3 regions of the Bacillus sp. EB106-07-01-XG149 genome follow, and region 1 is predicted to be linked to each of the others. Evidence: riboswitches for the same ligand, from Rfam matches in the RefSeq annotation. Region 1 holds a riboswitch; each other region holds the start of a gene.
The links. Region 1 has a riboswitch for lysine ahead of AC3WTA_RS24625 (amino acid permease). Riboswitches for the same ligand answer to the same signal wherever they lie in the genome.

Region 1 (11,250 bases):
CATAAAGACAATTGTAAGCATATATAAACTCGAATCCACGAGCGTTAATATACCGAAACCAGCTGTCATAGCAATTGCTTTTAAATCATTTGTCGCTCTCGCCATTAAATCACCAGTACGATTTTTATGATAAAACGTCGGTGTCATCTTAAGTAAATGCCCCATAAACTTAGAGCGCATCGTCTTCTCCAGTACGAATGCTCCCCCAAACAGCTGATGTTGCCAAACGAAAGTAAGACCATATCCAATTACCGTAACCCCTATTAAAATAAGAATAAATTGCATAATTGCCGCATTCGTTAACGTTCCTGTTTTTATATTATCAATCGTAACCCCTAACACTTTCGGGGGAATGACTTCAACTATATTCACAATTAAAAGAGCTCCAATGGCGATACTATATCTCTTCCAATGCTCTTTAAAAAACCATTTTAGCTTTAGTAATACTGATAACAATGTAACCTCTCCCTTCTCGTTCTCGTTTCACTCCCATTTCTTTACCCACTATCCAGACCCATCACATTTACATTTCGTAATCCATACAGTCTCATCACATTTTTCCACCTTCCAAATTTTTATATAGTAACGTGGAAAATAAACAAAAAAAAGCATACCGCCGCTTGACGATATGCACAAAAATGCATAAAAGCGTACGTTACGATATACGCAACGTACGCTTTTTATAAGACAAAGATGCCTTATATATCCGCACGGGTTGCGTAATGATATGAATGTTTTCTGCCATTTAACAGAGCTAAGCCCATTACATTTACGATTACAATCATTACGCACACCCCCTTCATTTATTTTCCATTTATAATCTTACAACTTTATTGAGTATTCTGTCAATTATTTTTTTACAAATCGAATAAAAATATACGCTACATCATTTTGAAATAAGGGAATTTTCTGTAAGAAAGGGCATACAAAATAAAAAAAGAATAAGAAATCGTTTTCACAAACATTTCATTTGAAAAATGCTATCAAACACCCTACAATCACCTTATACTCACTCTTACAAGTTGCTATTTTAGGAGGACTAATCATGACAACTAGCAATACGTACAAATTTTATTTAGACGGAGAATGGAGAGAAAGCTCTTCGGGAGCAACAATCGAAATTCCATCTCCATACTTACACGAAGTAATTGGACAAGTACAAGCAATTACTCGCGGAGAAGTAGATGAAGCAATTGCATCTGCAAAAGAAGCTCAAAAATCATGGGCGGAAGCTTCTCTACAAGATCGCGCAAAATATTTATATAAATGGGCTGATGAGCTCGTAAATATGCAAGATGAAATTGCCGATATCATTATGAAAGAAGTCGGTAAAGGTTATAAAGATGCGAAGAAAGAAGTTGTTCGTACAGCTGATTTCATTCGTTACACAATCGAAGAAGCTCTTCATATGCACGGAGAAAGCATGATGGGCGATAGCTTCCCTGGCGGAACGAAATCTAAACTTGCGATCATCCAACGCGCACCACTTGGTGTTGTATTAGCAATCGCACCATTTAACTACCCAGTAAACTTATCTGCTGCAAAACTTGCACCAGCATTAATTATGGGTAACGCTGTTATTTTCAAACCAGCAACTCAAGGTGCAATTAGTGGTATTAAAATGGTTGAAGCACTTCATAAAGCTGGCCTTCCAAAAGGTCTTGTAAACGTAGCTACAGGACGCGGTTCTGTAATTGGTGACTACTTAGTAGAACACGAAGGCATCAATATGGTATCGTTCACAGGTGGTACAAACACAGGTAAACATTTAGCGAAAAAAGCTGCAATGATTCCACTTGTATTAGAACTTGGTGGTAAAGACCCTGGTATCGTTCGTGAAGATGCTGACTTACAAGATGCTGCAAACCATATCGTAAGCGGTGCATTCTCTTACTCTGGTCAACGTTGTACTGCTATTAAACGTGTACTTGTACACGAAAACGTAGCAGACGAGCTTGTTAGCTTATTAAAAGCGCAAGTAGCTGAGCTATCAGTTGGATCTCCAGAACAAGACAGCACAATCGTTCCATTAATCGACGACAAGTCTGCTGACTTCGTTCAAGGTTTAGTTGACGACGCTGTTGAAAAAGGTGCAACAATCGTTATCGGTAACAAACGTGAGCGTAACTTAATTTACCCAACATTAATCGACCACGTAACAGAAGAAATGAAAGTTGCTTGGGAAGAGCCATTTGGCCCAATCCTTCCAATCATCCGTGTTTCTTCAGATGAGCAAGCAATTGAGATTGCTAACAAATCAGAGTTCGGCTTGCAAGCAAGTGTCTTCACAAAAGACATTAACAAAGCATTTGCAATTGCTAACAAAATCGAAACTGGTTCTGTTCAAATTAACGGACGCACAGAGCGCGGCCCTGACCACTTCCCATTCATCGGTGTAAAAGGTTCAGGTATGGGCGCACAAGGTATTCGTAAGAGCCTTGAGTCTATGACACGTGAAAAAGTAACTGTATTAAACTTCGTTTAATCTTATATGTAGAAGCTGATCTAGTTTTAGATTAGCTTCTTTTTATATCAAATAATTATTCATTCCTAATAACAAACTCTTCTCTATAATCTGATTATTACTATATCCATTGACGTATAAAAATACATTTGTTACTCTTAACTACGTTAATTTAATATTTAAATCCTCATTCGTATCTCGGTGAGGTAGAGGTTGCAATCATTAAGAGTATCGTTTCAGGAGATGTAGTGGCATTGATGAAGGAATGAGAAAGGAATGATTGCCGAAGTAAGTCGTGTCCACCATGCACACTTGCTGGGTCTGCATTTAATAAGTGCAGAACTGTCACAAACGAAACGTTTCGTTTGTGGAGAGCTATCGAGAGGTATGTCGTGGGTTTCTTATAAGATAGAAAGCATGTAGCGGCAAATTACGTGCTTTTTTTGTTTTGTTTGGGACTTTTCTTCTCTACTAAGAAGACATACATATCTCCTCGCTTGACTTGGTTATACTAACTTTGGAGGTATTTTCTATGCAACAAAAAAAATGGGGCTTTTGGGTACTAACAGCTTTCGTTGTCGGTAACATGGTTGGCGCTGGTATTTTCATGGTGCCAAGTACGTTGGCACAAACAGCAAGCCCTCTCGGTGTCACTTTAGCTTGGTTAACAACAGGGTTTGGTGTTTTAATGCTAGCTCTTGTTTTCGGTAATTTAGCAATTCGTCGTCCTGATTTAACGACAGGACCACAAAGTCATGCATATGCTTTATTCTCATCACCAAAAAAGAAAAAAATGGCTGGTTTCAGTATGGTATGGGGATATTGGGTTGCAAACTGGGCAAGTAACGTTGCCATCATTACATCTTTCGCGGGATATTTATCACTCTTTTTCCCAATTATGAAAGATACACGACTACTATTTTCAATCGGTTCTTTTAACATAGAAGTCGGAAAACTAATTACATTTACGATTTGTTCCATCTTACTTTGGGGAACTCATATTATATTAACAAACGGTGTAAGTGGAGCTGGAAAGCTAAACTTCTTAGCAACAACAACGAAAGTAACTGGATTCCTTTTATTCATCGTCGTTACGTTATTTGCATTCGAAGCTTCTAAGTTTGGACAATGGTACACACCGATGATCGATAAATCAGGTGTATCACACGGCCTTCTTTCACAAGTAAATTTAGCTGCTCTTACAACGCTTTGGGCATTTATCGGAATTGAATCGGCAGTACTTTTATCAAACCGTGCTACCTCTCCTAAAACAGTAAAACGCGCAACAGTTGCAGGATTACTTATTACAGTTGCGATTTACTTAGGAATTACCATTTTAACAATGGGTGTACTTCACGTTGATAAATTACAAGCTTCTGAACGTCCATTAGCAGATGCATTAAATGCTGCAATGGGTCATGGCGGCGGGAAACTGATGGCATTACTTGCTCTTACTTCCCTATTCGGTTCTATATTAGGCTGGATTTTATTAAGCTCAGAAGTACCGTATCAAGCAGCAAAAGAAGGTTTCTTCCCTTCCTTCTTCACGAAAACAAATAAAAAAGGAAGTCCAATTTACTCATTACGACTAACAAACATTATGTCGCAAGTGTTCTTATTCTCAACACTATCCGGAACAATTGCGGAAGCTTATACATTCGTTATTACCGTATCAACACTAGCCTACCTCATTCCATATCTCGTTTCACCAATCTTCCAGTTAAAACTAGTCGCAACTGGTGAAACATATAAAAATGAAATGCGGGCAAGAATTACAGATGGCATAATCGCAGTGATCGCACTTTGCTACGCACTATGGGTTATTAAAACCGGCGCAGCCGATATAAAAACGTTCCTTCTCGGAATTGGTTTATTCGTAATTGGCTTTGCCTTCTATCCATTAATGAATCGTGATCAGAAAAAAAATAACGAAAAGAAAAACGAGCAAGTTGCGTAACGCAATTTGCTCGTTTTTTCTTTTGTAAAACATATATAATAGAACAAAGAGGTGAAAAACATGTCAATTGAATCACTATGGAGCAGCCGCTTCCAACAACATATTCAAAATATCATTACATACTTTGCACGTATGATTAACGGTTTACTATATAGCTTTATCTTCGTTGCCTGTATAGGTGCTTACTATTATGCAAAGTTTCTTAAGACAGCTCCTTCTAAAGGACTATCTTTATTACTTATTACAATCGTCCTAACAGCGATTATAACGAGATGTCCTATCCGTACATTTATTCAAAAACCTGATGCTGTCTATTTGCTTGCATTAGAAGAGAAACTAACATCTTATTTTAAAAAATCTCTTCTATATAATTACATCATTCAGCTTTTCCCATTATTATTTACGTTCCTTATTCTCGTTCCACTTGCACTGCAATCATTACAATTAACTGTACCTTTCTTATGTACAATCTTTATCGTTTTAATGATTATAAAAGCTTGGAACATGTATACACATTGGATCTGGCGTGATAGTCATGAAAAAAATATATGGTTCATTATTCGTATTGCTTGTAACGCCTTAATCATTTTCATGCTGTTTTACTCGGCACATGTTCTCATATTAGGCGGATTGCTCTTACTACTTGCTTTCCTACTTCTATATACGAAAAAACAGCCTACAAAACGAATACCGTGGGATTACATAATCGAGCAAGAAGAAAAAATGAACGTCCGTTTTTATCAATTTGCTAGCATTTTCACCGATGTTCCGCAACTGAATAAGCAAGTAAATAAAAGAAAATGGCTTACAAATTGGATTGAACCTTTATTACATAAAAAACGAGCAACTTTCTTCTATTTACATACACTAGCATTTTTACGCGGGAATGATTATTTCGGTATATATATTCGCTTAGGCTTAATCGGTGCCTTCGCCTTATATTTTATACCAAACATATACGTAAAAGGCGCTATCGCATATATCGTCCTATATATGATTTCTATGCAGCTCCGTTCCCTGTGGAAATATTTTTCGGGAAATATTATCGTAGCATTATATCCAATTAATACTGAAAAACGAATGAATGAATTTCTTCGCTTAATCTTTATATTACTAAGCATTCAACTCATTGTATTTTCAAGTGTTATACTCATTGCTACAGGTCAATTTTTACATAGCCTTATCATTATGATTATCGGGGTACTCTGGATCAAATTTATTATTGTACCAAAAACGAAGCAACGCGTTTCTGCGTTTTAACGAAAAGAATTATCTTAAAGCCAAGGAGAAGATAAATTATCTCCTTGGCTTTTTTATTTTTCTTCCTCAAACAAGAATCACTGAAACAACCGACATTTTATGATTTTTACATACAAAAACGATAATACATGTTTACGCGCTAACAAAAAGGGTATGTATTAAAGTAACAGGGCAAAGGAACTGGAGGGAATGAAAAAATATGAATTAAAGTTTCACTTTATAAAAGACATTGCTCAAGGATGATTCTGGAACCGATAATATAATATAATATAAGGAGCGGATTAGAATGAGTAAAAAAATTGCTATTTTAATAACGGATTATTTCGAGGACACAGAATACACAGAGCCAGTAGAAGCTTTTAATCAAAAGGGATATGAATTAACAACTATTGAAATGGAAAAAGGTAAAACGGTACACGGTAAACGAGGAAAAAGTGAAGTCGTAATTGATAAAAGTATTGATGATGTTTCTCCAGATAACTTTGATGCCCTCTTCATACCAGGCGGATTTTCCCCAGATATGCTTCGTGCAGATGAACGTTTTGTTCGCTTTAGCAAAGCATTTATGGATGCGAAAAAACCTGTTTTTGCTATTTGTCACGGCCCCCAATTACTCATCACTGCACAAACACTTGAAGGACGCGATGTGACTGGATATAAATCTATTGAGGTCGACTTAAAAAATGCTGGTGGACATTTTCATGACAAAGAGGTTGTCGTATGCCAAAATCAGCTAGTAACAAGTAGACAACCAGAGGATATCCCAGCGTTTATTGAAGAATCATTGCGTATATTAGGGTAGCTAGTTTGGTTAACCTCCTTTTATTTGTATGAAAAAAAATTTAATCAGTGGGGTTTTGTTCATCCCCCACTGATTATTACTTCTCACCAACCGGGTGTTTTCAGGAAATCCGGCTTCCACAAATAGCATGGGATAAATAAAAGGATGGAATCCAAAAGTTCATTTTTAATAATCTTTGGGATTCCACCCTTTTCTCGTCCCCAAATTTCTAATCACTTTTCATAGGCAGTTCTCATATAGTGAAAATGACTATACAATTCCTATCCATAAGTTAAACAATGATTTTACACATATATAAATACAAAAGATGGGAGCTTTAATTATGAATAACAATCCACCTTCAACGCCCCCAAATCCAACGGAAATGAATAATAATGAAGTGAGCTTACAAACGTTACGCGTCATTGGGCTTATTGTACTGATTAGTGGCTACATATTAGTAGCTCTTTCTGAAGTAGGAACGTTAAAAAATCTTTTACTACAGCCTAGTACCACTCCAGATTTAGCTGAAGTTGATCCGTTTTAAAAATTATATAAAAAGCGAGTCCAGTTCGTTCGCTTTTTATATAGTTTTATCCAATCTGAGAACCCCCTCTCTCATCCTCATACTTCTCTTTCCCAATCGCCTTCATAAATAATAAAATACTGCTCATACCAACGATAAAGTACAGAGCACTCATGCCCCAAGATGCAATAAATGAGCCTAGCATAACGCCTAATGCCCCGTTCATTTTTGCTACTTGAAAGACCATTCCGTTAATCGCCATGTATGAACCTCTTGCCTCATTCGGCACCATATCTGCCATAATAGATTGACGTACTGGCACATACATCATCTCACCTACCGTTTGGAAAAGCCCTGCAATTAATAAGACCCATAAACTATTGCTCGTTCCGAGTATTGTAAATCCAATTGTGTAAATGAATAAACCTATATATAAAATTTTCAAATCGTTGAAGCTTTTTAGCATTTTAATAAGAAGTGCTGAACATAACACAACTAAAATTGTATTCTCTGCTGAAATCCAGCTCAACATTCGAATACCTGTTAAATCAAACGTAAAACCATTCCCGAATAAAAAGTGCACTGTTTCAAATTCCTGCTGTAAACGTACTCCTAAATAATTATTAATTTGAAACTCTAAAGACAATGTACATATACTTGCTGCACAAAAAATTAAAAATGCTCTATCTTTCATCACGACTGTATAACTATCTGCCATATCTTTTAATACATTTTTCTTCTCTACTGTTTTTCTCGCTACATACACTTCTTCCATGTATACAGCCATCACATATAAAGTAATAACGGCAATAACTGTTAATCCGATAAACAATTGCAATCTATAGTTCTCAAATAGTAATCCGCCAAATATTGCTCCAATTGCCATTGATAAATTAATAGCCCAATAGTTAATGGTGTACATCACTTTTCGATTTTCAGGTGTACTCACATCAATTAACATCGCCTCTGTCGCAGGGTTCATAAGTCCAGACCCTAAACTATTTACTAACATAAACACAAATGTTAGCCACGGTGAATCTACATAATCCGAATTTGCAACTCCCATACAAGCAATGGAAATGACTTGTATACTTTGACCGATAATCATCACCTTTTTACGACCGAGCCGATCCCCAACATATCCACCGTATAAACCAATTACTAATGAAGCTATGACATTAATGAGTAATAACGCACCTGCAATCGCACTACCTAACTTTATTGAAAAGTATATCGCCATAAATGGAAAAATCATCGTGGACACAGCACGTGTTAAAAACGAAGTTATAATTCTAATTTTTATATTTCGATGCATACTCCAAAACCCCATTGTTTCCCCCTCCTTATGCTTACTTATTTTACTTTGAAAAAGAGGAAGAAAAAGGTTAGAATATTCTAAAGAGTTTCCCCTTTTATTATAAAAGGAAGTGTATATATGAAAATTATGGACTATTACATTAGACTAAGACTACATGCACAAGATCAACAGCATATCCGAAATAGCTTACAAGAACTAGCGGATATTTTATATTGCAGTACGAAAAACGTGAAAATTTTATTAAGGAAAATGAGCGAGGAGCAATTAATTCACTGGACTCCAGGGCGTGGACGCGGGAATAAAACGGAAATTCTATTTATACATAGTCTCGTGGAAGCGATTGAATCCTACACAGATGAACTGTTAACGCAAGAAAAATTAAAGGATATCTTTCTTCTTTTAAAAGAACCACTGCCTCTTGCAATTCAAAAAAAGATAGAAAATAAACTACATCATCATTTTGGATACGAACCTTCAAATGATATGTATGACATATTAAAGATTCCTATATCAAGAAAGATATTTCCATTAGATCCGGCTTTTGTGGCTGTAACTACAGAGAGCCATCTTACGAGTCAAATTTTTGACACGTTAGTCGTTTATAACGATGTTACTGAAAAAATGGAACCACACATTGCACATACGTGGGAATTAAGTGGAGACGGGCTTACGTGGACCTTTTATTTACGAAAGGATATACGTTTTCATAACGAAACAGTTTTAACTTCTAAAGATGTACAATTTTCATTTGAACGATTAAAGCAAGTTCACTCTCCTTTCAAATGGTTAACAGAAGAAATTGTTCAAATTGAAACACCATCACCACTGCAAATTCGATTCCATTTAGCAAAACCCAACTTATTTTTCTTACACTATGTAAGTTCCATGCAACTAGCAATTTTACCGTGTGATGCCAGTATTCAAGATCATCATTATATAGGTACTGGACCTTTCAAACTTACTCATTACTCTGAAGATAATATCGTACTCGAAGCATTCACCCATTATTTTAAAGAGCGCGCGTTATTAGACCGTATTGAATTTTGGGGTATTCCTGATCATGTGCAAATCGATGCTGATTATGAACTGCCAAATGAAGAGGAAAATGAAAGGCATGATATACAAATAGAAGAAATAGGTTGTATTTATGCTAGCTTCAACTTTACAAAACCTGGTCCTCATCACGACATTTACTTTCGAAAAGCTTGGAGAGAACTATATGACGTTGAAACAATACTTCGTAGCATAGAGGGTAGACGAACAATTGCTGCTTCAAGCTTTTTCCCTGAAAGAAGCCGCCAAGTTCCTAAAAGGTCCTACTCTTTAGAGAAGGCAAAAGAGTATTTAAAAAAGAGCACCTATAATGGAGAAACGATACATATTTACTTCTTCGCATTTAAAGATAGTGCAAATGACGCTCATTTCCTAAAAGAACGGTGTGAAAGTTTAGGTATACAAGTAGAGCTTCACCCATTTCTCGTTTCAGATTATATGGATCGTTCTATTGATAAACATGCCGATATTATTTTCATGGGAGAAGTATTTGCTGCCGATCATGAACTCGCATTCTTAAATGTGTTTAAAAATAAAAGTTGCTTCGTAAATCGGTTCATGGACCCGCACTATGAAAACCAAATTAACTGTTTACTTGATACCTTTTTATTAGAAGAAAATAAAGAGAAGCGCTATGAGCTCATGTATGAAATCGAAGAATTTTTACAAGTAGAACACATCATTTTATTTAACTATCACGTTTTAAAAAGAAAAACATACCCTTCTTCTTTAAAAAACGTCACAATTGATTCATACGGCTGGGCAAATTTTGCGAAGTTATGGATACAGCCATCCACGTCTTAAAATGTGAGTCATTACAAAAGGAGAAGAACCATGAAACGCACCCTAGAAAAAAGACTTTCCTATCTATACACAGGTGAGTTATTTTCAGTCATTACTTTTATTTTCACAAGTTACTTACTTAATTATGCTTATCCTACGTTACATTTATATTCTCTATATTCTTTTTGGGTCTCATTTCTTCTTTTAGAGTTTATCTTATTACAAGGAGTAATTTACTGGTACGTAAAGTGGAAACGACTAAAAAAAGAGAAAACATCTGTTACCCCTATTAGGGTGGTTCAATATTTAAAAATACTTCAAAAGATAAATATAGCATTAATTATCACGGAATTTGTTACGTTTACTATTGATTTTGTAATTTGGTATCCCCACTTACCTTTAGGCGGACTATCATTCACTCTATTTATTTATATTTTTGCATTACTTGAGTACATTAACTATTATCACACTCAGCTTTCATACGATAACATCTCTGATATTAAACATTTAATTAAATCAAAAAAACTAAAACAGTCCTGTATAAGTAAAGATTTTCAACGTATTTCATGAAAGAGAAGGTACTACGTCCTTAGTAGTACCTTCTTTACAAACTATTATTTAATTACTCCATCTAAGTGATCTTTCAAGTTCAATAAATATTGCTCAATATTCGGATTCTTCACCACATCATAACAAGCAAAACTCTTTAACGAACTCATCCCAAGAAACTTCTGCACGCGATGTAAATGGCTAAGCGCTGACTCTAAACTTTCCCCTTCAAAGAACTTCGTCTTATCTCCAAATGCCTTTTCAGGTGCATTCCAAGTTGCAGAAAACATATACGCTTTCTCTTTTAATAAACCGCCTGTTCCATATTCATCAGCACCTTTAAAGAACAAACCGTATTCATATACTTCATCCATATACGTTTTAAATAAGCCCGGTACACTAAACCAATAAATCGGTGTTTGATAAATCACAACATCGGCCCATAAAAACTTCTCTTGTTCTTCCTTAATACTGTAGCCATCTTGAATCGTTGTTGTTTTCACATGATGTTTCTCACTTAATACCGTTACCATATAATCAACTAACGTTCTATTTAAAC
Region 2 (11,250 bases), on a different contig from region 1:
TTGTATCTGCTCATACATTGATTCAAGTACTGGTGCTTGTTCCTTGTACTCACCTTCTAAATAATATAATTGTAATCTGACCGCTGTTAAGGGTGTATTAATATCATGCCGTAATTTATTTAATAGTTCCTTTTTTATTTGTTCCTGTTGTTGTAGTTCTAATTCTCGATAAGTTGTTCTTTCTATAAGCAAGTTCACTGATTTAATCAGCTCTCCCATTTCATCATCGCTTTTAACATTTATTATATTAGGTATTTTTTTATCACTAGCTAAATCTCGAATCGTTTGATTTAATACATTAATTTTATTTAATACTGTATTAATCGATTTTGAAAATACAAAAGCTAATATTAATAGTGATAATAAAAATATGATTAACATTGTAGGATATGCATAGGATTCGTGAAAAGGAATGTTCTGATTTTTAGTTTTAAAGACAACATTATAAATAACGGATACAAAGATACTAATTGACAACAATAACAGTGGTACGCTAATAATAGCGGAGAATAATAGTAACTGATATTTTTTCTTTAAGTTCATTTCTTCATATAGGTATTTAATCTATACCCTTCTCCATATATGTTCTGAATAATATCACCTGTTTTATCATCAATTTTGGTTCTGATTTTCTTTATATGTACGTTCATGATATTTTGATTTCTATCTTCGAGTTGCCATAGGTAATCATAGAAGTGTTCTTTAGATAAAATTCTATCTCTATTTTCATATAAATAGAAAAATATTTTACGTTCAATTGCTGTAAAAGCAACTTCATTACGCAAATCATTAATAAAAACTCTTTTATATTCTGCATCTATAAATAAATGGTTAATTTGCGTGAACGTACCATATTGATTATCTAACATTTTCTGAATCCTTAACAATAACTCTCTAGGGTCAAAAGGTTTTATCATGTATTCTTCTCCAATAGTCAAACCTTTTAGTTTACTATCCATATCATTCCTTGCTGATAGAAATATAATTGGAATATTTAATCCTAAATTTTTTATTTTCTTTGTAATTTGATAACCATCTTCACCTGGTAACATAACATCCATTACGACTAAATCTATTTCATGAATTACATCAAAAACTTTCCTTCCCTCTTTCTCCCAACACACATTATACTTCTCACGCTGTAAAATTTTTTGTAATAAATCTCCTATAATCAAATCGTCTTCAACAATTAATATGTTATATACTTTCATTATGTAGACCTTTCATCGCTAAAATAACAATTGCTTAGTTCTTCACTACTTTATTCTTAATAAAATCCATAGCAATTTTGTATATTTCATCAGGAGCATATAAATAAATACTATGTGTACCTTCAATTATTTTTACATCAGCTATTAATAACTTGCTAGCAAACTCCTTATAGTCTTCGTTTTTTTGCTTTGTATACTTCGAATCTTTATATTGCCTAGCAATCGCATCTATAAATAACATAGGTGTTTCTTTTGGGATCGATAAAGAATTTGATTTTTTACCGTTATTGTAGCTTTGTAAAAGTTCTTGCTTCATATCATCATTAAAAGCCCTCTTATACGTAAGCGCTTTATAAATATCTTTTTCCTGTTCGTTTAAAAAGGATTGACGAATGACTTCGGGATTATAAGTAATAGAGGGAGCTAATCTCTGAAAACCAATTTTCGTTAAAATATTCATCCCTTTTATTTTTAATGAATCAACCATACCTATTTTATTAGTCACATACTGTTTAGGTAAACCAATATCTAACGCAATAATCCCTTTTACTTCACTTGGATATTTTTGTGCCCAATAAATAGCCTCTATACCCGATAGAGAGTGTGGTACTAAAATGTAAGGTGGTTTATTTCCACTTCGAATAAGCGCTTCTCTCGTTTGTTCTAATATCGTATCAATATCTCTATCATCTCGAAAAACATCACTGTATCCATAACCCGCTCTCTCAATTACAGCAATCTTGTTTTCCTTCGGAAATTTACTATATAAGCCTTTCAATTCATAAACAGGAGCGGCAATTCCAGATCCGGCCATAAATACAAACGTATCCTCCCCGCTCCCCTCATTATAAACATTCACTTTTTTATTATCGAAATTAACAAGTTCGCCTTCATTGTTCATTAATTTCGATTCCATTTTTAATTGATAGTTATGATATATAAATATAGCGCCTGTTCCAAAGAAAATCATACTAATACACATTAAAAATATTATTTTCACTGACTTTAATAATTTTTTCATTTGACACCCCTTTCAACCTATATTGAAAGGGTACAATATAAAAATAAATTTCTAATAAATTTTCAAATTTAATATCTATTCATTGTTTCTAAGGATGGATCACTTTTAATACCTACGCAAACCCTTCAAAGTCTCCAATATATCATCTGTAAAGGCTGTACTACCTTCTGCCTCTAAAACTCTAAAATAAAAACTTCTTAAGAAAGTTCTAATATTTTGTACTAAAATAGCATGCTGCGGATGTCGGATATCTTCAACAGTTGCTATACTATGTAGCCAATTGCTCCACTCTTCTCCAGTTAAAATATTTTGGTTACGTAACGACATAATTGGCGCTACTAATCTCTCATCTTCAAAGTGCACATATACGTAATCACTTAATCGAACCTTCTGGCGAACAGCAGCTAGTATTGCATATGAAAACTCACGATTTTGTATAGTACGTGCTAACGCATCTAGTGCATCAGCCGCATGCGCCGTAGAGTGTGCCCAGCCTTTTCCTTCTACGTATCCTCTTACATCTTCTTCTAAATATACATATTCTAGTACTTGTTCTGCCACACTGTATAGTTGTTCTTCAGATAACAGTGGTTCTCTTTCATGAACAGATAAAATAAGTGGCGGAATTAATACGGAGAATGCACGTTTAAATACAGAGTCTGTGCCCTTTTCACCAATTTTATAAAATAAATAATCAGGACTAATTGCTTGTAACATTAATCCTCGCAACTCTTTTTGTCTAAACACATCATTTGTAATCCATGTGTGAAGCGTACTATAAATTAAATCATCACGTAATTCAGCATCAGGTGAACCGATATAATCTAACATCCACTGCGCATATGGATATGCATCTACGTCTTCTGGTACAGCATAATTATTATTTTTAATTTGTAGTAGTTCTTCTTTTAATTCTAGTACTTCATCCATTATATTTTCTGTCCCCTTTTTACTTTATTAACATATTTTCGCCTTATCCCCTGTAATTGCCTATCCTTATATGAACTTGATTCAATTATATATAATTTATCCTAATAAATAAAAGGAAATACTTTAGAACATCGCAGTCTCTCACCTTATTTACATGCATTTCATGTAAGTTTAATTTATAAAATAAAGGATGTTTTTTCTTTTGTATTCAAACGTAGTTACAATCAAAGGTTGCATCATTTTAGAACTTGCTTAATAAATTCTGTTTTAGCTTTTGTGTAGGCTTCTCTATCTTGGTTAAATCTTTTAGCTAAATCTTGTTTAAGATTTGAATACTCATAAACTAATTGTGGATTTTCTCGTAAGCGATTACGAAATAAAAGTTGATGCTCCCATTGCTCAGTTCCTTTAACCATTAAATGAAGGTGAGCTACACGCCTATTATTCTTAACTTTCACAAAGAACCTTCTCCAAGGTCTTTCATCCAATTCTGGGCTTACATAATGCCAATTATATAAGTCCAATTCCGCTAAAATATCTAGTACTCTATCAAATGAGTCTATTTCAGCCATTAGATCAATGATAGGTTTTGCAGGTAAACCAGGTATGGATGTACTTCCTATATGTATTACTTTGCTTATACCGAGAGGAGCAAGCAGTTCATATAGTTGCTGCTCTTCACATCTGCCTTTATCTTGCCAATCAGGATTTGCATTCACTATCTCTACTGACTCATTCGCCCATACAGGCCAATCGTTCGGATTCTCTTTTTTATCCATCCAAAACATCTCCTTTCACGAATTGTTTGCTGTATAAACAATATTAAATTTCTTTAAATACAACTACTGGATCATCAAAGTTATTATTCCGAAATATAACATCCGCACAACTTTTCGGATTATGCTCATCTATATACATCTTACAGGCAGCATGATATCTGTTTAAAAACATTTTCTCTGCTTCTTCATAACTTCCAAAAGTCTCAGTCTCTCGCTTTGCACCACGTTTTCTCGCCATCTCAAAATCTGTATCTACAAAGATTTTGTAATCAAATAAATGCTCAACATCTTTTTTCAATAGAAACGTTCCATCTACTATTAATATCATATTTTGCTTGGCCACTTGTGGCTTATTATGTACAGGCATATCCGTTATTAAGTTATGAGAAATCGTTTCATACTGTAAATTCCCGTTAAGCTCTAAAGGCTTTAATAATCTTTCTTTAAAAGCTGTATAATCGTGTGCATCTTCATAATACCCTCTTGCAGATTCTTTACCTTTTGCATAGCGAACCGCTCTCGGATTATGAAAATCATCAATGCTGGCGCGTGTTACTGGTAATCCTCGTTTTTTTATTTCTTCAGCTATTTCGTTTGCAAATGTTGTTTTTCCTGAAGCTGTAATACCACTTACTCCAACTCTTGTTGGATGGGTTAAGTTTAATTTTAAAATATGATCTACAATTTCTTTCATGCGTTGTATTCGGTTCAAGATATTTCCTCCTACAATCAGTTTACATAATATAATTATAGGTAACAATCCGTTTCATTATTTGTCGGTAAGGCGATATCCTATTTCGAATCGTTAATATATTTGAAGTTACGATAGATATATTATAATTGGCTTACTTTCCCTTAAACCCCCGATATAAAGCAGTCCGTAATTCTTGTTTGTATTCTTCAATTTCTGGCATATCGAGTTCTTCTGCTAGTCTGATAGCTAATTCAATATCATACGGTACACGTACGAGTTGAATAGAAAAGCTTGCGGCTTCTTTTTCATTGTAAGTTCCTTCGAATATTAAATAAGAAGCTTGTGTAATTTCAAGAGGATTACCTACGCTACCAGCATTGCATAACGTTTTCCCTCTGAAATTTTGAACGAATGCTTGGTGAACGTCACCGTAGCAAACGACATCGGGTTTTCTTTCCCCTTCTATATTCTCTGTGAGCTCACTGTTTTCGAACATACTAATACGCTCTTCTCTTGCAGCGTGTGGTTGAATTCTTTCATATAAACTTCTAGGTGAAGCGTGGAACATACGAATCAATTTGCCGCTCATAAAAAATTCGATTGAAAATGGTAAGCTTCTTAAATAGTCATTTTGTTCTTCCGATAATTGTTTTTGATGCCATTTTAACGCTTCAAATTCAGTCGGTTTTGTAATAAAATCATCCCAGTTCCCCATTACAACTCCATCACATTCTTTACGAATGATTTCAATTACTTCGCTAGAATGAGGACCTTTTCCGACTAAATCTCCAAGACAAATAATGTGCTTTATTCCTCTTACTTTAATATCTTGCAGCACAGATTCTAATGCTGGAATATTACCGTGAATATCTGAAATTACCGCTATTTTATCCATATGAATCCCTCCATTACTTATTGTTTATTCTATCCTCATGTTGTGATTGATACCATTTTGGAATATAGGATGAAAAATTGTTATGATCTTCTAAAATTACGTTCAATCTTTCCTTCATATCATCTACTAAATGTGGCGTGCTTCGGTTTGTCCATACGATATCAGCTGGGAATGTCATTGCTGCATATAATGAATACAGTTGCCAAAAATGAAGTGACGGTTCTCCCACGCAATAACCGTGAACTTGTCCAACCGCAAATGGTTTACTTATTCTTGTAGTAAAAATCGCTACGTTATAAAAATCGTGTATTGGGTCGCCAAAATCATATCCTCCAAAATCGATAACGATAAATTCCTTATTATGAATCATACTATTTGCTGGATGGAAGTCATCGTGTAAAAAGGTAATAGGGCGATTTTTCAATAATTGTTTATGCTCCCCTACAAAACTTAATACTGGCTTCAAATTAAGGAAGTCTATTTCATAGTTTGCTAACGCTTCTACGTATCTTTCGTATTTATTCCATCGAACCGTTCCCCATTTATTACTTGCACTTTCTCTTCCAATTGAGTGGATCCTCTTTAATACTTCCCCTGCTTTTCTTCCTGCATTATACTGTTCTTCCACCGATAGCTTCCCTAAACCTTCTTCACCATTTACACCTTGGGCCCATTCAAATACTTGTACACATTTATTTAATTCCTCAAGTTTTATGAAATGAATTAACTTGGGCGTTGGAATATGTAATAACTCTAATTGTTTCATATACGTATATTCTTCTTGTTTACGTTCAAAATGAACAGCATCACATACTTTCACAAAATAAGTTTCTTCGTTCTTTAATTCAACTTTATATTTTTCTTCATGTGAAAAACCTTTTGAAATAGCTGTACACTTTACAATACGATGCCATTCTAGTTGTCTCTCTATCTCTCTAAGCATTTCCTTCACAACATTCACCTCTATCAATATATGTACAAACTACCTAACACTTCATGCTCTCGTTTATTTTCACCTTTAAACTCCACTGCAAATGGATATTCGCCATGATGCTTCAAACGTTCTAGTACTAACCCTTCTCCTATTGGTTCACAAAACTGCACATGAACATCACCAAATGATACGCTTTGACACTCCGCATTCCATTCTTCATTCTTTGTGATTGAGCTTGCAGTTAGCCCCATTACTTCTTTCCATTTCCGTACTGTTTCTCGAACATTTTTCACTGCGTAATGAATCGTTTCAATTTGTTGTACTTTATTTTTATGTTCAGTGATTGTTCCTATGTTACGTAAATCGTTTCTTCTTTCTTCATCCGTTTCATTCCACTGTATGAAGAAAGGTAATTTCGGTCTGTTTTCCTCTTGCTTTACAAATAACATTTTCCACTCTAAAAGACGGCCATCTTTTCTTATACGTTTTCCTTCAAATGGTCCTATCGTATGTAAACCGTGCTTACTAAAATTATTTGCTAGGTCTTCAATGGCATCTGTTCGAATTGCGATTTGTAGCATTCCTTCTCCGTCTTGTAATTTTACTACTGTTTCTTGTACTAATGGATTGTCTGCTTTCTTCGCTTTTTCTTCATGCTGAACTGCTAAAAATTCTATATAGGATAAATCAAAATAACATAAACTATTCCAAGTACCCCAAGTAATATGCTCTCCGCCTATTGCAGTATGAAATCCACGCTCCTGTATTTGTTTTGCCGCTTCCTCCGGTGTACCATATACTGCGTGTACGAGATGATCAAATCGTAACATGTCTTTCTCCCCTTTCTCTCCATCCTTTTATTGTATATTTTATTTTTCTTTCATTCAATTCAAAAAACTTTAAAACCCAGTTGATTTATACGATTAATATGTATTATAATGAAACAAATTTAATTATTGCTGATTGGAAAAACCAAAGGCACTTTTCTCATACGGGAAAAGTGCCTTTTTCATTTATTATTACAGGGGGATTATTTATGCAGAAATTAATTGTCTTTGCTATTATCGGATTTTTCGCTCAATTGATTGATGGGGCACTTGGAATGGCGTACGGGGTAACATCTACCTCACTATTATTAATGTTTGGTATCGCACCAGCTGTAGCTTCCGCATCTGTTCATTTAGCTGAAGTCGTTACAACCGCCGCTTCTGGTGCATCTCACATCAAATTTGGAAACGTTGATAAATATACCGTTTCCAGGCTTACATTACCAGGAGCAATTGGCGCATTTATTGGGGCATGTTTTTTAAGCAATTTACCTGGCGATGTAATTAAACCGTACATTTCCGTATTTTTATTTACTTTAGGGGTTTATATTTTATTACGATTCATCATTCAAAAACAAATTGTTACTTCAAATAAACGTATGTCTGCAAAACAGCTTGTTCCGCTTGGCTTATTCGCTGGATTCGTTGATTCAACTGGTGGTGGTGGCTGGGGTCCGATTACGACACCTGTACTTTTGGCAAGAGGAAATGAAGCTAGAAAAGTTATCGGATCTGTAGATACGAGCGAATTTCCTGTTTCACTCGCTGCAACAATTGGATTTTTCATTTCACTTGGATGGGAACAAGTAAGCTGGGTTTGGGTATTTTCTCTCATGCTCGGTGGTATCGTTGCGGCACCAATCGCTGCATGGCTAGTACGCATCGTTCCTTCTCATTTACTTGGCGTATTAGTTGGTGGCCTTATTATCTTTACAAACATTCGTACATTGCTTACTACATTTAAAGTTGATCCAACTATTATTTCACTTTCTTACGTGGCAGTTGGTCTTGTCGTTATTATTTCTATTTTCATTGCTGTTCGCAATCATTCCAAGCGTTCTAACGCATCGACAGCCGGATATCCGAATGATCAAAAACAAATGCTACCATAACGATAAAAATACCGCCCGATATACTTCGAGCGGTATTTTTTATTTTTCTATTTTCCAATTAATCATCGTTTCTGTAGTGTCAATTCTCTTCATATGTAATTTCTCTAATACACGAATCGAGCTATCATTTTCAAGAAGTGTCTCCGCAATAATCGTTTCTACTTCTCCTGTTTGAAAAGCCCAATTTATTAATTCTCTTACAGCTTCTGTCGCATACCCTTTATTCCAATATTTCTCAATAAATCCGTAACCAATTTCTACTGTATGTTCCTCATTTGGTTTCCCTTTAAATCCTATATCACCTAGAACGATGTCATCTTCTTTGCGAATGACATACCACGCGCCCCAAGGTAATAAAACCTTATTTTGTTTTACATTTTCTACATGCCCTACAATATGCGGACCACTGTTATATCCTTGCTCGTTAGCAACTTGCATACTCTCTTCTGTACACGGTACTATATAGAGTCTTTCTGTTTCTAATTTCATGTTAATTTCCCCTTTTTTGCTTAAACGTTTTTTTAATTATAACAAAAAATATGACCTTATTATGAATGTCGAATTATTTTTTCAGAATTTTCTTTTATTTTTAAAGGGTTTTTCAATATTTTTTGCGAAACATTTGTATAACAATTTATTTATTTGTTTTTTGTTACATAACAGTAGGTTCGGGTGGAGTTTTGCAAGCGTTTCCTATACAATAACCGATATTTTTTGACTTTTCCTAACAAAATATCTTGCAATATATTCAGAAAGTCATTACAATTGCCATATATTAAAAATCTTAGCAATATATCAAATCCTCATCAATCCGATGAGGTAGAGGTTGCGACTTTTATGAGTAAAACGGACGAGACACAGAGAATGTCACCAACTCCGTTTGAAAGGAAAAGTTGCCGAAGTTTATATTTCTTCTCTGGAAATATGAGCTGGGGCTGTCTCCGAAAGGAACAGAACTGTCACGTTTACAAAATTACCGTGTAAACGTGGGGTGCTATCTTAACGGAAGGGTATGATGGGGTGGTTATTTGTGAAACGTTCCGCCTAATTCCTTTGGCGGTTTTTTGTATTTTTCTCCCCCGCTCCTTCCTAACCTACAAGAAAAGGAGTGTTGAACATGAATAGCGCAACAAATCAATCTACCTCTAAAACGCAAACTACACAAGGACAAGGTGAATTAAAACGCGGATTAAAATCTCGTCACCTTACGATGATTTCTCTCGGTGGTACAATCGGTACCGGACTATTTCTTGCCAGCGGTGGTGTCATCCATACAGCTGGTCCTGGCGGTGCACTAGTCGCATACGCCGCAATTGGAATTATGGTTTACTTTTTAATGACAAGCTTAGCTGAACTCGCGGCTTACATGCCTGTTACCGGATCTTTTAGCACGTATGCAACAAAATTTGTTGATCCATCCCTTGGCTTTGCACTTGGATGGAACTATTGGTATAACTGGGCCATTACAATTGCTGCTGAACTCGCTGCTGTAACATTAATTATGAAATTTTGGTTCCCAGATACCCCTTCTCTTATTTGGAGTGGATTATGTTTAGCTATTATTTTCCTTTTAAACTATTTATCTGTTAAAGGGTTTGGTGAATCTGAATATTGGTTCGCACTTATTAAAGTAGTTACTATTATTATCTTTTTAATTGTCGGCTTTATGATGATTTTCGGAATTATGGGCGGCGAATCTGTTGGCTTTAAAAACTTCACTGTTGCAGATGCACCATTTAATGGCGGCATTATGGCAATTATCGGTGTATTTATGGCTGCTGGGTTCTCATTCCAAGGAACTGAATTATTAGGTGTAGCTGCTGGTGAAACTGCTGATCCAGAGCGTAACATTCCAAAAGCAATTCGTTCTATCTTTTGGCGTATTCTTTTATTCTATATCCTTGCGATTCTCGTTATCGGTTTATTAATTCCTTATACGACTGAAAGCCTTGCTGCAAGCGATGTAACAGTAAGTCCATTTACACTTATTTTTGAAAAAGCGGGCGTTGCCTTTGCTGCTTCTGTTATGAACGCTGTTATTTTAACGGCAGTATTGTCTGCTGGTAACTCTGGTATGTATGCATCAACTCGTATGCTTTGGGACTTAGCTCGCCAAGGAAAAGCACCAAAGTTTCTTGGTAAATTAGATAGCCGCGGTGTACCTGTTAACGCATTAATCGTAACGTCAATTGTCGGTAGTATCGCTTTCATTGCCTCTTTATTCGGTGACGGTGTTGTATACATTTGGTTATTAAACGCATCTGGAATGTCTGGCTTTATCGCATGGGTCGGAATTGCAATTAGTCATTACCGTTTCCGTAAAGCATATATCGCACAAGGAAAAGATTTGAAAGACTTACCATATAGAGCAAAATGGTTCCCGTTCGGTCCAATTTTCGCATTTGCACTTTGTGTCATCGTAATTTTAGGTCAAAACTACGGCGCATTTATGGGCGAATCAATCGATTGGAACGGTGTACTCGTTTCTTACATCGGTTTACCACTCTTCTTAGTACTATGGTTAGGATATAAATTTACGAAGAAAACGAAAGTGATTCCGCTCGATAAATGTGAATTGAAATAAAGTGAAACGAGCAAACAAATATGTTTGCTCGTTTTTTATTCCGATGCTTCTCCCTTCCCTATTTCTCCTGTTTTTGCAATAATAAAGGAAATATATATAAAGGTTGGGATACCATGAACATTCGTATTACTGATGAAGCAAAAGCAGCTATACATAAATTAGAACGTGAAGATAAAAAGATCATTCGCATTAGAGGAACAATGACAAACTCTTGTAGTATTTTCGTTGATGTTGATTTAATTTGGGATACATATGATGCAGAT
Region 3 (11,250 bases), on a different contig from region 1:
ACTTTTTAAAGCCCCCGCCCTATCTAACAATTCCTCATCCTCCCTTTAAAATTAAATCCTCTTGTTAATGTACTATGTTTAACGTTACATATTCAATGCTGTTTTCCATTTATCTCTTCCATTCTAAAAAACTTTCTAACCAAACTCGACTTCTCCCATGCTATATTAAAAATACTATTATTCACAATATGCAAGGAGAAAACAATAAAAAACAGGCTGCTAATAGCCTGTTATCTTTACACTTCCTCTACTACTCTTTCCCTTCTCTTTTTACTCAAAGCCTTTCTTTCCGAAAATAACAAACTTACTAAAGCACAAATTAAAATAATTGGCACACTTGCTTTATATAAATCTGTAAAACTCATAGCCATCTGATTCTTAGCATAATGATTCACATCATTCGAAAATGCACGTACTTCTTTCTTTATACTTTCCTCTTGTTTTTCAACTTCATTTGTCACTTGATTCATAACTTCTTCTCTTTTTACATCTCTATATTCTACTGGAATTTCTCTTAATACTTCATCCACTTTTTGGTGAATTAATGCATCTTTTTTCTCTTTATTTAACCCTACAAATGTTTTATTTTGATGCTTTTCTACACTTGGTTCTATACTTTGGTTCTCTATTTTTTCTTTTGTTACTTGTAGTATTTCAGCTTGCTGTGAGCTATCCACATGAATATTATGCACTTTTTCTTCTGCATAACGATATACATTCTCTTTATTTACAGCTAAATTGTGCGTTAAGTTAGATACAAATATTGCAACTGCTAATACAATTCCTACTTGCCGCAACATCGAGACAACACTTTGAGAAGCGGTTAATAATTCCCCTTCAAACGAAGAAGCACTTAAAACTGTAATTGGACCTACTACTAAACCATACCCAACACCTAATATCATACATGGAATAATAATTTCTATATTTGTTGAATTAACATCAATCATTTGCAACCAATAATAAGAGAAACCCATAACAAGAAAGCCTGACAAAATAATAGTTACTTTTCCGAGTTTTTTAATTAAAGTTGCTGCAACTGGTGAGACAAAAAATATCATTGCTGAAATAGGTGTCACTAAAAAAGCTGCTTCAATTTCCGTTCGACCTTGTATTTTCGTCAAGAACGTTGGAAGTAATACAGTTACTCCAATTAAAAATAAATTACTTAATATGACAACGATAGACGCTCCGACAAACATTCGATCTTGAAATAACTTTAAATTCACCATTGGATTATGAATCTTTCGTTCTACTAAAACAAATAGAATAAGAGAAATAGTGCTAATTGCATAACAAGACAAAGCAATATTACTTTGCCATCCCCATGTATTGCCTTTTACTAATATGAGAGTAAAAGAAAAAATTGCTGTGCTACTTAATAGTAGTCCTACCCAATCTATTTTTGAGATAATACGTTCTTCATTTTTTATTTGCAGCATAATGCAGCATAAAATGATTCCAAGAATACAAATTGGAACATTTACGAAGAACACCCATCTCCAACCGAAATTTTGTGTAATAATTCCACCTATTACTGGTCCCATTGCAGCTGATAGTCCTTGTGTTACCCCTAAAATTGCAAGTGCAACATGCCTCTTTGCTAATGGCATTGCTGATACGCCGATTACCATACTTGTCGGAAATAAAATTGCTGCACCAATACTTTGTATAAAACGAGAAAAGATAAGAAAATCGCCCGTATTGGCAAAAGCACAAAGCACTGATCCACCACCAAAAATTATCAAACCAAGAATATACATCTTTGCTTTCCCAAAAATATCAGCTATCCGTCCTAGTGGAATGGCTAGTACTGCAATCGTCATCGTATAAACATTTAATATCCAAGACATCTTTTCTAATGAAGTATTTACACTCGTTTGTATGGCTGGTAAAGCTATATTCATAATTGTCGTATCAATCATACAAAGAAATATACCTAAGCACATTAAAAAGACAATCTTAATACCCTTTGATTGCTCCATGTTCATCTACCCCTTTATTTATTATGAACGTGTTTTTCATTCTTCCGTTTTATTGTGTTTTTTTACTTCTAGTTGCTCTAGTTTTCTTTTCAACGTCTCTACTTGAGCACTATACGATGCGATACCTACATCTAGTGAAATTTCTTCAACAAAAGTAATACCTTCTCTCCACTTTTCATATTTCAAACGAAGATCCGCAATATATGCTTCTTTCCTTTCAATTTCGTCCGCAATCCATTTTTTTATTGCCTTGTCATCGCTATAATTACCGAAATACATCCTCATTAAAAAATCTGAACGTAAAACATCTTTCTCTACATCTGTTTGCATGTACTGATAAAACTCTTCACGCCCTTCATCTGTAATAAAGTACATTTTCTTATTCGGTTTTCCTTCTTGCATAATAACCTCTTTCTTTATTTTCCCCTCTTTTTCCAACTGTCGTAACGTTGGGTAAATCATTCCAAAACTCCCATCAAAGAAATGAGTAAATACGTCTTCGAACACAATTTTAATATCATAACCAGACATTTCTTTTCCCATTAACAAGCCTAAAATAACATCTCTTCCCTTCAAAATAAAACCTCCATACTATATATAATCAATAATCATATTAACGACGTTAATATGATTATTGATTATATACCTCATTCCGTTAATTGTAAAATGTTTCTAAATAAAAACACCCTGTAATTTTATTATCTAAAATTACAGGGTGGCTCTACTTTATATTTCATATACAAACTTTGTACTATTTTACAACTTCATCTTGATTAGCTTCAAAACCTTCTGTCTTACCCTCTTTCATTTCATAATAATACGAAGGTAATTCTATATTATGTTCTAAAAGGTAATCCTCAATTAATGAAATGATCACTTTCAACGTTTTCAATCGAGCATATAATTTATCGTTACTCGCGATAATTTGCCATTTTGCATTTGGCTTATTTGTTTTTTCAAACATGTCTTCCATCGCTTTAACATACTCATCCCATTTTTCACGGTTGCGCCAATCTTCGTCTGTAATTTTCCATTTTTTCAAAGGGTTGTTCTCTCTATCTTTAAACCTCTTTAATTGTTCATCTTTACTAATATGATAGAAAAACTTTCCGACTATATAATGATCATCTGTTAATAGTTTTTCAAAATCATTAATCTCATCATACGCTCTCGTCCACTCTTCCTTTGTAGCAAAACCTTCAACACGCTCAACTAACACACGGCCGTACCATGAGCGATCAAAAATAGTAATTTGCCCGTACTGAGGTAGTTTCCGCCAGAAACGTTGCAAGTAATGGTGCCGTTTTTCATGAGGTGCTGGTGCTCCAATTGGATTTACTTGGAACCCACGTGGATCAAGGTGTTCTGTCACTCGCTTAATCGCTCCGCCTTTTCCAGCCGCATCCCAGCCTTCCATAACGAGCATAACTGCGATTTTTTCCTCTTTTACAATTTGCTGCAACGCTAATAAGCGCCTTTGATATTTTTCAAGTTTCTTATTGTACTTAGATTTCGATTCAATTCTTTTCGTTACATCTACTTTAGCAAGATGTCCATTTTCCATAAAACAAATCCCCCTTGTTGTATGACAATGTTATTTTAACATATTATTGGCAATTTTTTCACATTAGAAAAAACTGTGTAGAAAAATCTCTACACAGCTTTTATAAAGAATACAGCAGTTAATATTCGCATTTAAAATGTAAATTACATTCATGAGTGTCATAAATACCACCTTACATTATATGGTATATACTCACATAAAGAGAAGATACTAATAAATAAATCCGTTACAGAATGGGAGCTCTCTAAAAATGAAACGAATAATATTTTCTCTCTTTGCACTAATCTGTTTCGCACTACCAATACAAGTTAGTGCATACACATTCCAATCACTACCAATTGAATCAAAATCAAAACAGTGGTATATCGAAATTGATAAATCCTATAACGTAAACAAGCAAGCAGCGCAGCAAAAACAAGGTGTATACGATACATATCGCTTACTCGTAAAAAACATCGGCAATGATGTGTCAAACGTAGCTGTAGAAATAGTTGATAACATTCCTACCTTTAAAGCTAGTTTTAATCCTACTACATTACATAACAACGTTTCAAAAAGTCAGACAAGCTTTGACTACATCGTATTCCCATTAGACTTTAACAGCCATAATTTCAAAGTCGTCATTACTTGGGAAGAAAAAAATTTCTCATACAACGGTCATCCGGTAAATGAGGAGGAACAAATGAAACAAACATTTGTGTTTAATGAAGAATAAGCCCTAATTTGATTAGGGCTTATTCTTCATTTACAAAACCAGATTGAATCGCTTCCGTTACTTCTTCTGTGATTTCTAGTTCTGTTGCTTCCGTACTAATTTTCTTGTCCCAAATATGTACGGAAGGCTTTTCGTTACAAAGATGTTTTACTAATACTAGTTGATTATATGTTAGCTTATTTTCTCTATGGGTGGCGATATAGACTGTGAAATTTTTTGCTTCAAAGACCTTTTCCTGCAAAGTGTATTGGCTGGCCAATTCCTTTGCTACTATATCGTTCAAGTTTTCTATAATCATATAAGTTATTCTCCTTTCCCTTATATCATCAATCAAATCGTCGAATACTTGGTACACATAATGCTACTCCAATTGTTACAAGTACTAATATAGCTAGTGTTATAATCGTTATCTCGCCACCTATGACAGTAGCTAACCATCCTACAACCACATAACCTAGTGGCACTAAAGCAAATGAACCTAGCATATCAAGGCTTGCCACTCTTCCAAATGCTTCTTCTGGTACAAGCTCTTGTAAACTTGTTTCCCAAATGAGTCCAAATATCATCATACCGAACCCTTCAATTGCCATTAATCCAATTAATGCAGGTGCCCAAGCAATAAATGGCATTATTAAAAGCGTATAACCACTTATTAATACACCACCATAGGCAAGTAATCCCCGCTTATGCCACCGTTCTCTCACGCCAAATATTAGGCGGCAATTACAGCTCCAACACCAGAGGATGCCATTCCTAATCCATACACATATGCTTCAAAATGATGATGAACATTAAATAACCATGGAATTAATACGGTGATAATGCCGGCATCCCCCAAAGCTTTTTCTCTTTGTACGTCCCCTTGCATTTCTCTCTCCTTTTTTCAAATGATTATAGACTTTATTATATATCACTAAAAATTCCCAATATTCTTTTTCGATTATATAAGAAACCATTATGTTATGGTAAAATTATCAAAATAAATATAAAGGAGAATACATTATTATGCCTCAAAATTCTCATAACATCGAGCACCGCATCTATACAATGTGTATGATCCAGCGAAATAATGAAGTTTTACTTATAAAACGCCCCGATCATCGAGGTTTTCCTGGCTACATCGCTCCTGGCGGAAAAGTAGATTTCCCAGAAAGTATCGTTCAAGCTGCTAAACGAGAAGTAAAAGAAGAAACTGGATTACTTGTTTCAAATTTAACTTTTAAGGGATTAGATGAATACGTAAATCCGAAAGAAAATGTTCGATATATGGTATTTAACTATTGGACAGATTCATTTGAAGGTGAACTCCTTTTGAATCCTCCTGAAGGCGAATTATCATGGGTAGCAATCGATACAGCACTAAATCTTCCTATGCAAGATTGGTTTAAAGAGAGATTCCCATTATTTTTTGAAATAGGTACGTTTGAAATTCAACGTGTTTGGGACCAAGACTTAGATAAACAAGTTGCTATGACAATTACGCATACGTAAAAAAAGCTTGGTATCTCTCCAAGCTTTTTTCACTTTCCTTCTATTTTCTTAATCTCATAATCAATTTCTAAAAACTTAACTCCAAATATCCACATTCTATGGTTAGCTTCTAATATGTGATTCGTGTTCTCCTTTATAATAAAAGTCTCTGCTAACGGTAAACGAATTGTAAAGAAACGAGTATGTAAATAAATCCCCTCATCTCCTTTACCATTTCTTCTCAGCTTACTAGTAATGATTAAATCATTACTCTTATTACATAATTTTAAAACCCCCGTCATATTCGAATATGGTAAAGGTAATGCAATATTCATATATGTCTCGCTCTTATATGTGTGCTTTGAGTAAAGAGCTACAAAAATAGATTCTCCTGCTTCATTTTTTCTTAGCCAAGCCCTTACATTCTCTCTTCCATCTTTCTCATCTATTATCCCGACGATAGAGCCATGCATCGTTTCCCACCTACCGCCCATTCCTAAATGTATTTGTCCTACACGCTTACTCATTTTCTCATAGCAAAATGCAACCGGACGAAACCAACGAGCCCACTTAATATGCGATTGTAACTCATACTCTTTTGTATTTTCATAAAAACGAGTAATACTTAAAGGAATCTTCGCCATGTCAAATCCCTCACTATGAAAATCGTTCATATTATCAACTAAACCTTTGTATTCCTTGCTATCTATTAAACTTCTGTTATGTAAAAATGCTTCACCAACTGTCGTATTTCCTATTAACCTGCTCATTGGTTTCCCGTAATATTTATGATTCGGAGCACTCTTTTCAATCATCCAGCCGACAAATGCGGGTAACGCTACTCCAATTCCATTGACAACACCGTGAATCCAAACCATTTGAGCAATTGTAATCGTCATTACATGTTTCAAATTCCCATATGAATATACAAGTGAAAACATAATTGTTACCATGAGTGTGCTAGAAGATATGATTAGGAGAACTTTTGCACTAACAGCATTAAATTTCGTACACCAAACATAAATCCCATAACTATAAATAGCACATAAATATAGGAACACTGCAAAAAATTCAAATACCCTCGAGTACGTAATTCCTATTGCAACTGTCATAGGTGAAATGACGATGACAAACATAATAGCATCATATACTTTACTTCTCTTTTCTCTTTTCCTCCCAATTAAACCAGCTGATAACGGCAATAGAAATGCCGAATAATGAAAGTGTGCAGCTGTAAGCAAAACAATGTCGGAACTAAAGTGCATAATGGAAAGCTTTGCTACAGAAGCAAAAAACCAGAAACCACCTAAAAACAAATACATAAACGCACTATCGATAGCTGTCTCCTCTAACGGTTTCCATCCTCTTTCTAGCAATCTACTTATACCAAATAACGCAACAATTCCTGTATATACAAACCAAAGTAACGCAAAGAAATAATGATTTGTTACGAAAGCTAACGTTGCATTAATTGCTGCAATTGGATATAGCGGCGATACAAATTTATAAAAGAATACATACGATCCATTTCTTGTTTTCTTATCAATGATGCAAAATGACATCGGTATAAATAACAAAATAGATAATAAAATAATTGCTTCCACCGGGTTTATATTTGACCACTCACATATTAGAAAAATAATATAACAAGCAAACCCAACTATTATATTTTTCATATCATTTATTTCCTCTCTACAAATGTTCCCTTATATGAAAATAATGAACCAATTAACGGATTGCTTACTTGTACATGAATTCGAAAGCATTGTAGTGTTTCATCATAACTTTCTACAATGTTGGCCTCTCCGTATAAAAACCTAGGTAACGGGACTTTCCTTCCAAACATGTAAAACCATTGTTTCTTTGAAGAAATATGCATTGCCCCCACCTCATCAATATGAAAATTCAATGTAGAAACAAGTATTTGCGGTTCACCAAAATAATCTAAAATTTCATTATTCTCTTCATCCATCTGCATAATGGCGTTAAAGTATCTTTTCTTATTATGAAAATAAAAAGTACGATTCCACCGCACAAGTTCATTTCCATGTTCATCTCGCTCAGCGGTATTATGTATTGTAAATGGCACTTCCTTCCCCCGCTCAGAGAAAAACATTCTAAACTTCGATGCAATTTTTAATATCAATTTTACGAAAAAAGAACCTCCGTAAATTTCATCCATTTCTCCTTCTCCAGTAAAGCTATTTTCTTCCGTGATCTCATAGCGTTTCTGTAATTTCGGATGAAGTTTTTTATAAGAATCCCCTAATAGTCTTTCATACATATTAGCCATACATTATTCCTTTCTCTTCCTCTTGCAATTTTTTGCACTCGGTAAATCAGAACTATTTATATAACCGACAATCGATAACCCCATAAGTAGAACGTTTAATGTAGTTGGATTAAACGGCTCTGTAAAGCTTACGATATTCGTAAAACCCGCCGCTATCGTTAAAGCTATTAACATAAAAATATGTACGATAAATACTTTTCGTTTTGGAAATGGCAACAGCCATATGGCACCAAAAATAATTTCTAATAATCCAATTATTTTAAGTACAAAAATACTATATTCCGTTGAACCAATTATCACAGATAGCATTTTTACTTCTTCTGAATGAGTAAACACTAGTTTCGGCACTATTCCTTGATACATCCATACAAAAGCAAACAAAAAACATACAAGCCAATATGTCATTGTTCTTCTAATTAGTAATCTCGGATGAAGTCCCTTTTCTAACCATAATTTTAAAGCATCAAAACTCCAAGCAGTCGCCCAGCCTAATAACGGACGAAACATATAGAAATCTATTACATTTCCTATACGACCAAACCTCGTATCGTAATCATATTGCGTCTCAAAATGAATGTGTTCTTTACGCGGTGTATACTTCCAATAACCACGCCCTATTTGAATAAGTGATAATTTATTTGCTGTCCAAAATTTTAAAGAAGAAATCCGTTCACCCGTTTCTTTTCTTATTTCTCCTATCGATTCCCCTTCACCAGCTATTTCAAGTCCTAATCCAATTTTAGTTTTATATAAAAACTTCTGCGGTTCTCCTTCTTTTTTCTTTAAATACGAAATTTCAGTAAAGCGAGCATCCCATTCTATATGTATATCTGGTTCCTGTGTATATACCCATAATTTTTCCATTGTTGTGTTCATTTCTGCCGAAACATAAATAGGCTTTTTCCCCTTCATTCTTCCACCTCCTATGCACTATAAATTTAATGTACATGCTATGAATTTATTTTGCTACAGTTTTCACAAACTCCTTCAAGAAAAGAAAGAATTTTTAAAATTCATACAAAACACTTGATTCCCCGAAAAATTTAAATTATTATAAAACAAATGTTACCAACAACTTCATAAATCAAACACTCTCGCCTAAAACGTGAGATAGAGGTTGCGATACTTATGATTATTCTAATGGAGACACAGAGATGTCTATGAAATTAGATGAAAGGAAGTATTGCCGAAATCGATAATTTTCTCTGCATTTATCGATTGGGGCTGTTTTCGAATAGAAACAGAACTGTCATATGTACAGAAGTGTATGTATGAAGAGCTATCTACAAAAAAGAGATATCATTTTTATGGTATTCCTTTTTTGGCGGTTTTTTTATTAGCTCCGTTTTCTGTTTCCCTTTTCCTGTAACAGCACCATCCTCACTTATTTGAGATGGTGTTTTTTGTTTTTCTCTGGTAACTACAGGAATATTGGGATCTATATATGTCCTAATCTATTCTTAAAAATGGATGAAAGAAGGAATTCGTAATGGAAACGATTGTACAAAAATTTGGTGGCACTTCTGTTGGAAGCGTTGAGCGCATCCAACATGTAGCAAATTTAATTATTGAAGAATATGAACGAGGACATAGTATCGTCTCTGTCGTTTCAGCAATGGGAAAAAACACAGATGAACTCGTAGCACTTGCTAACGCGATTTCAGAAAATCCGAGTAAACGCGAAATGGATATGCTTCTATCAACAGGAGAGCAAGTTACTATTTCATTATTAACGATGGCACTACAAGCAAAAGGTTATAACGCGATTTCATTAACAGGATGGCAAGCTGGTATTACGACAGAATCTGTACATAGTAGTGCACGGATTACTGACATTCATACAGATCGAATTCAATCTTATCTTACTGAAGGTACGATTGTTATTGTAGCTGGCTTCCAAGGAGCCAGTGAAGAACATGAAATTACAACGCTTGGACGCGGTGGTTCTGATACAACTGCTGTTGCATTAGCTGCTGCACTGAAAGCAAAAAAATGTGATATTTACACGGATGTGACCGGTGTATATACGACGGACCCACGAGTTGTAAAAGATGCTTATAAATTAGATGAAATTTCTTATGACGAAATGCTAGAACTAGCAAACCTCGGTGCTGGTGTATTACACCCGCGTGCTGTTGAGTTTGCTAAAAATCATAATGTCATGTTAGAAGTTCGCTCAAGTATGGAACAAGAAAACGGAACAATTGTAAAAGGAGAATGTAACATGGAACAACAATCAATCGTTAAAGGTATTGCATTTGAAGATAATATTACACGCGTCACAATGAAAGGATTAGAACAAGGTGCACTCTCAACAGTTTTCTCTACATTGGCAACAGCACATATTAATGTAGATATCATCATTCAAAGTATTACAAATGAAGGAACTGTTCACCTCTCCTTCTCAATCCATTCTAATGATTTAAAAGAAACATTAGAGGTATTAGAACAAAATCAAGAAACACTTCACTATGAATCTGTAGAATATGAAAATTATTTAGCAAAAGTATCCATTGTAGGATCTGGTATGGTCTCTAATCCAGGAGTTGCTGCGAATATGTTCACTACTTTAAAAGAAGAAGATATTCATATTAAAATGGTAAGTACATCAGAAATTAAAGTATCTGTCGTTATTGACCGCCTTCATTTAGTAACAGGTGTTGAGGCGCTGCATCAATCATTTATGGCAAAAATTGAGCCTTTAGTGCAGATGAGTTAATTTCCACCGGTAAAACTTTAAAAAATATATGAATCTATTTCCTTCCTATATAAATAGAAACAGGATAGGACTGTTTTGTGGGAAAGTCGAAGTTATTCTATCGAATAGCAATTACAGTATCAAATTCTTGAAATGATAGCATTCACGAAATAAAGTTCGCGCATATTTCAATAGTAAAGGGTTTACGAAGTGTTATTCGTTAACAAGATTTTATATACTATGCCCGAAAACACCTTGTCACATTTTCCTACGCTGTGACAAGATGTTTTTTGTTTAGAAAAGATTTTAGTATAATTATGAGGATAATTAAATAATAAATTTATACATAAAAGGAGATAAAAACTATGGCAAACAACCGATTACTACGAATGGACAATGTCAGCATCGTTGTAGAATCACTTGATAACGCAATCTCATTCTTCGAGGAGATTGGCTTGAATCTCGAAGGGCGAGCTACTGTTGAAGGTGAATGGGCTGGTCGCGTAACTGGACTCGGTTCTCAGT

Region 2: another riboswitch for lysine. It lies ahead of AC3WTA_RS23620 (amino acid permease); the one in region 1 lies ahead of AC3WTA_RS24625 (amino acid permease).
Region 3: another riboswitch for lysine. It lies ahead of AC3WTA_RS16395 (aspartate kinase); the one in region 1 lies ahead of AC3WTA_RS24625 (amino acid permease).

What each region holds. Positions count from the first base shown of each region.
Region 1 is NZ_JBYTDP010000008.1:93,094-104,343, reverse strand. Features, by position in the region: gene AC3WTA_RS24635 (ABC transporter ATP-binding protein) at 1-456, opposite strand, end outside; gene gapN (NADP-dependent glyceraldehyde-3-phosphate dehydrogenase) at 1,046-2,485, shown strand; lysine riboswitch at 2,664-2,850, shown strand; gene AC3WTA_RS24625 (amino acid permease) at 2,997-4,421, shown strand; gene AC3WTA_RS24620 (ABC transporter permease) at 4,482-5,681, shown strand; gene AC3WTA_RS24615 (type 1 glutamine amidotransferase domain-containing protein) at 5,968-6,483, shown strand; gene AC3WTA_RS24610 (hypothetical protein) at 6,806-7,009, shown strand; gene AC3WTA_RS24605 (MDR family MFS transporter) at 7,056-8,318, opposite strand; gene AC3WTA_RS24600 (SgrR family transcriptional regulator) at 8,424-10,163, shown strand; gene AC3WTA_RS24595 (hypothetical protein) at 10,194-10,712, shown strand; gene AC3WTA_RS24590 (NAD(P)H-dependent oxidoreductase) at 10,757-11,250, opposite strand, start outside.
Region 2 is NZ_JBYTDP010000007.1:125,480-136,729, reverse strand. Features, by position in the region: gene AC3WTA_RS23675 (sensor histidine kinase) at 1-543, opposite strand, end outside; gene AC3WTA_RS23670 (response regulator transcription factor) at 540-1,211, opposite strand; gene AC3WTA_RS23665 (alpha/beta fold hydrolase) at 1,246-2,232, opposite strand; gene AC3WTA_RS23660 (DUF2785 domain-containing protein) at 2,338-3,162, opposite strand; gene AC3WTA_RS23655 (GrpB family protein) at 3,399-3,941, opposite strand; gene AC3WTA_RS23650 (nucleoside/nucleotide kinase family protein) at 3,985-4,653, opposite strand; gene AC3WTA_RS23645 (metallophosphoesterase family protein) at 4,787-5,530, opposite strand; gene AC3WTA_RS23640 (aminoglycoside phosphotransferase family protein) at 5,544-6,482, opposite strand; gene AC3WTA_RS23635 (VOC family protein) at 6,497-7,294, opposite strand; gene AC3WTA_RS23630 (sulfite exporter TauE/SafE family protein) at 7,393-8,403, shown strand; gene AC3WTA_RS23625 (GNAT family N-acetyltransferase) at 8,443-8,892, opposite strand; lysine riboswitch at 9,216-9,408, shown strand; gene AC3WTA_RS23620 (amino acid permease) at 9,521-10,987, shown strand; gene AC3WTA_RS23615 (iron-sulfur cluster biosynthesis family protein) at 11,101-11,250, shown strand, end outside.
Region 3 is NZ_JBYTDP010000003.1:782,387-793,636, reverse strand. Features, by position in the region: gene AC3WTA_RS16450 (MFS transporter) at 1-30, opposite strand, end outside; gene AC3WTA_RS16445 (MFS transporter) at 237-1,985, opposite strand; gene AC3WTA_RS16440 (PadR family transcriptional regulator) at 2,022-2,561, opposite strand; gene AC3WTA_RS16435 (polyphosphate kinase 2 family protein) at 2,737-3,549, opposite strand; gene AC3WTA_RS16430 (YozF family protein) at 3,800-4,264, shown strand; gene AC3WTA_RS16425 (hypothetical protein) at 4,284-4,562, opposite strand; partial or broken gene AC3WTA_RS16420 (MFS transporter) at 4,591-5,093, opposite strand; gene AC3WTA_RS16415 (8-oxo-dGTP diphosphatase) at 5,270-5,755, shown strand; gene AC3WTA_RS16410 (YndJ family protein) at 5,785-7,410, opposite strand; gene AC3WTA_RS16405 (DUF4166 domain-containing protein) at 7,416-8,027, opposite strand; gene AC3WTA_RS16400 (DoxX-like family protein) at 8,031-8,939, opposite strand; lysine riboswitch at 9,131-9,317, shown strand; gene AC3WTA_RS16395 (aspartate kinase) at 9,517-10,746, shown strand; gene AC3WTA_RS16390 (VOC family protein) at 11,091-11,250, shown strand, end outside.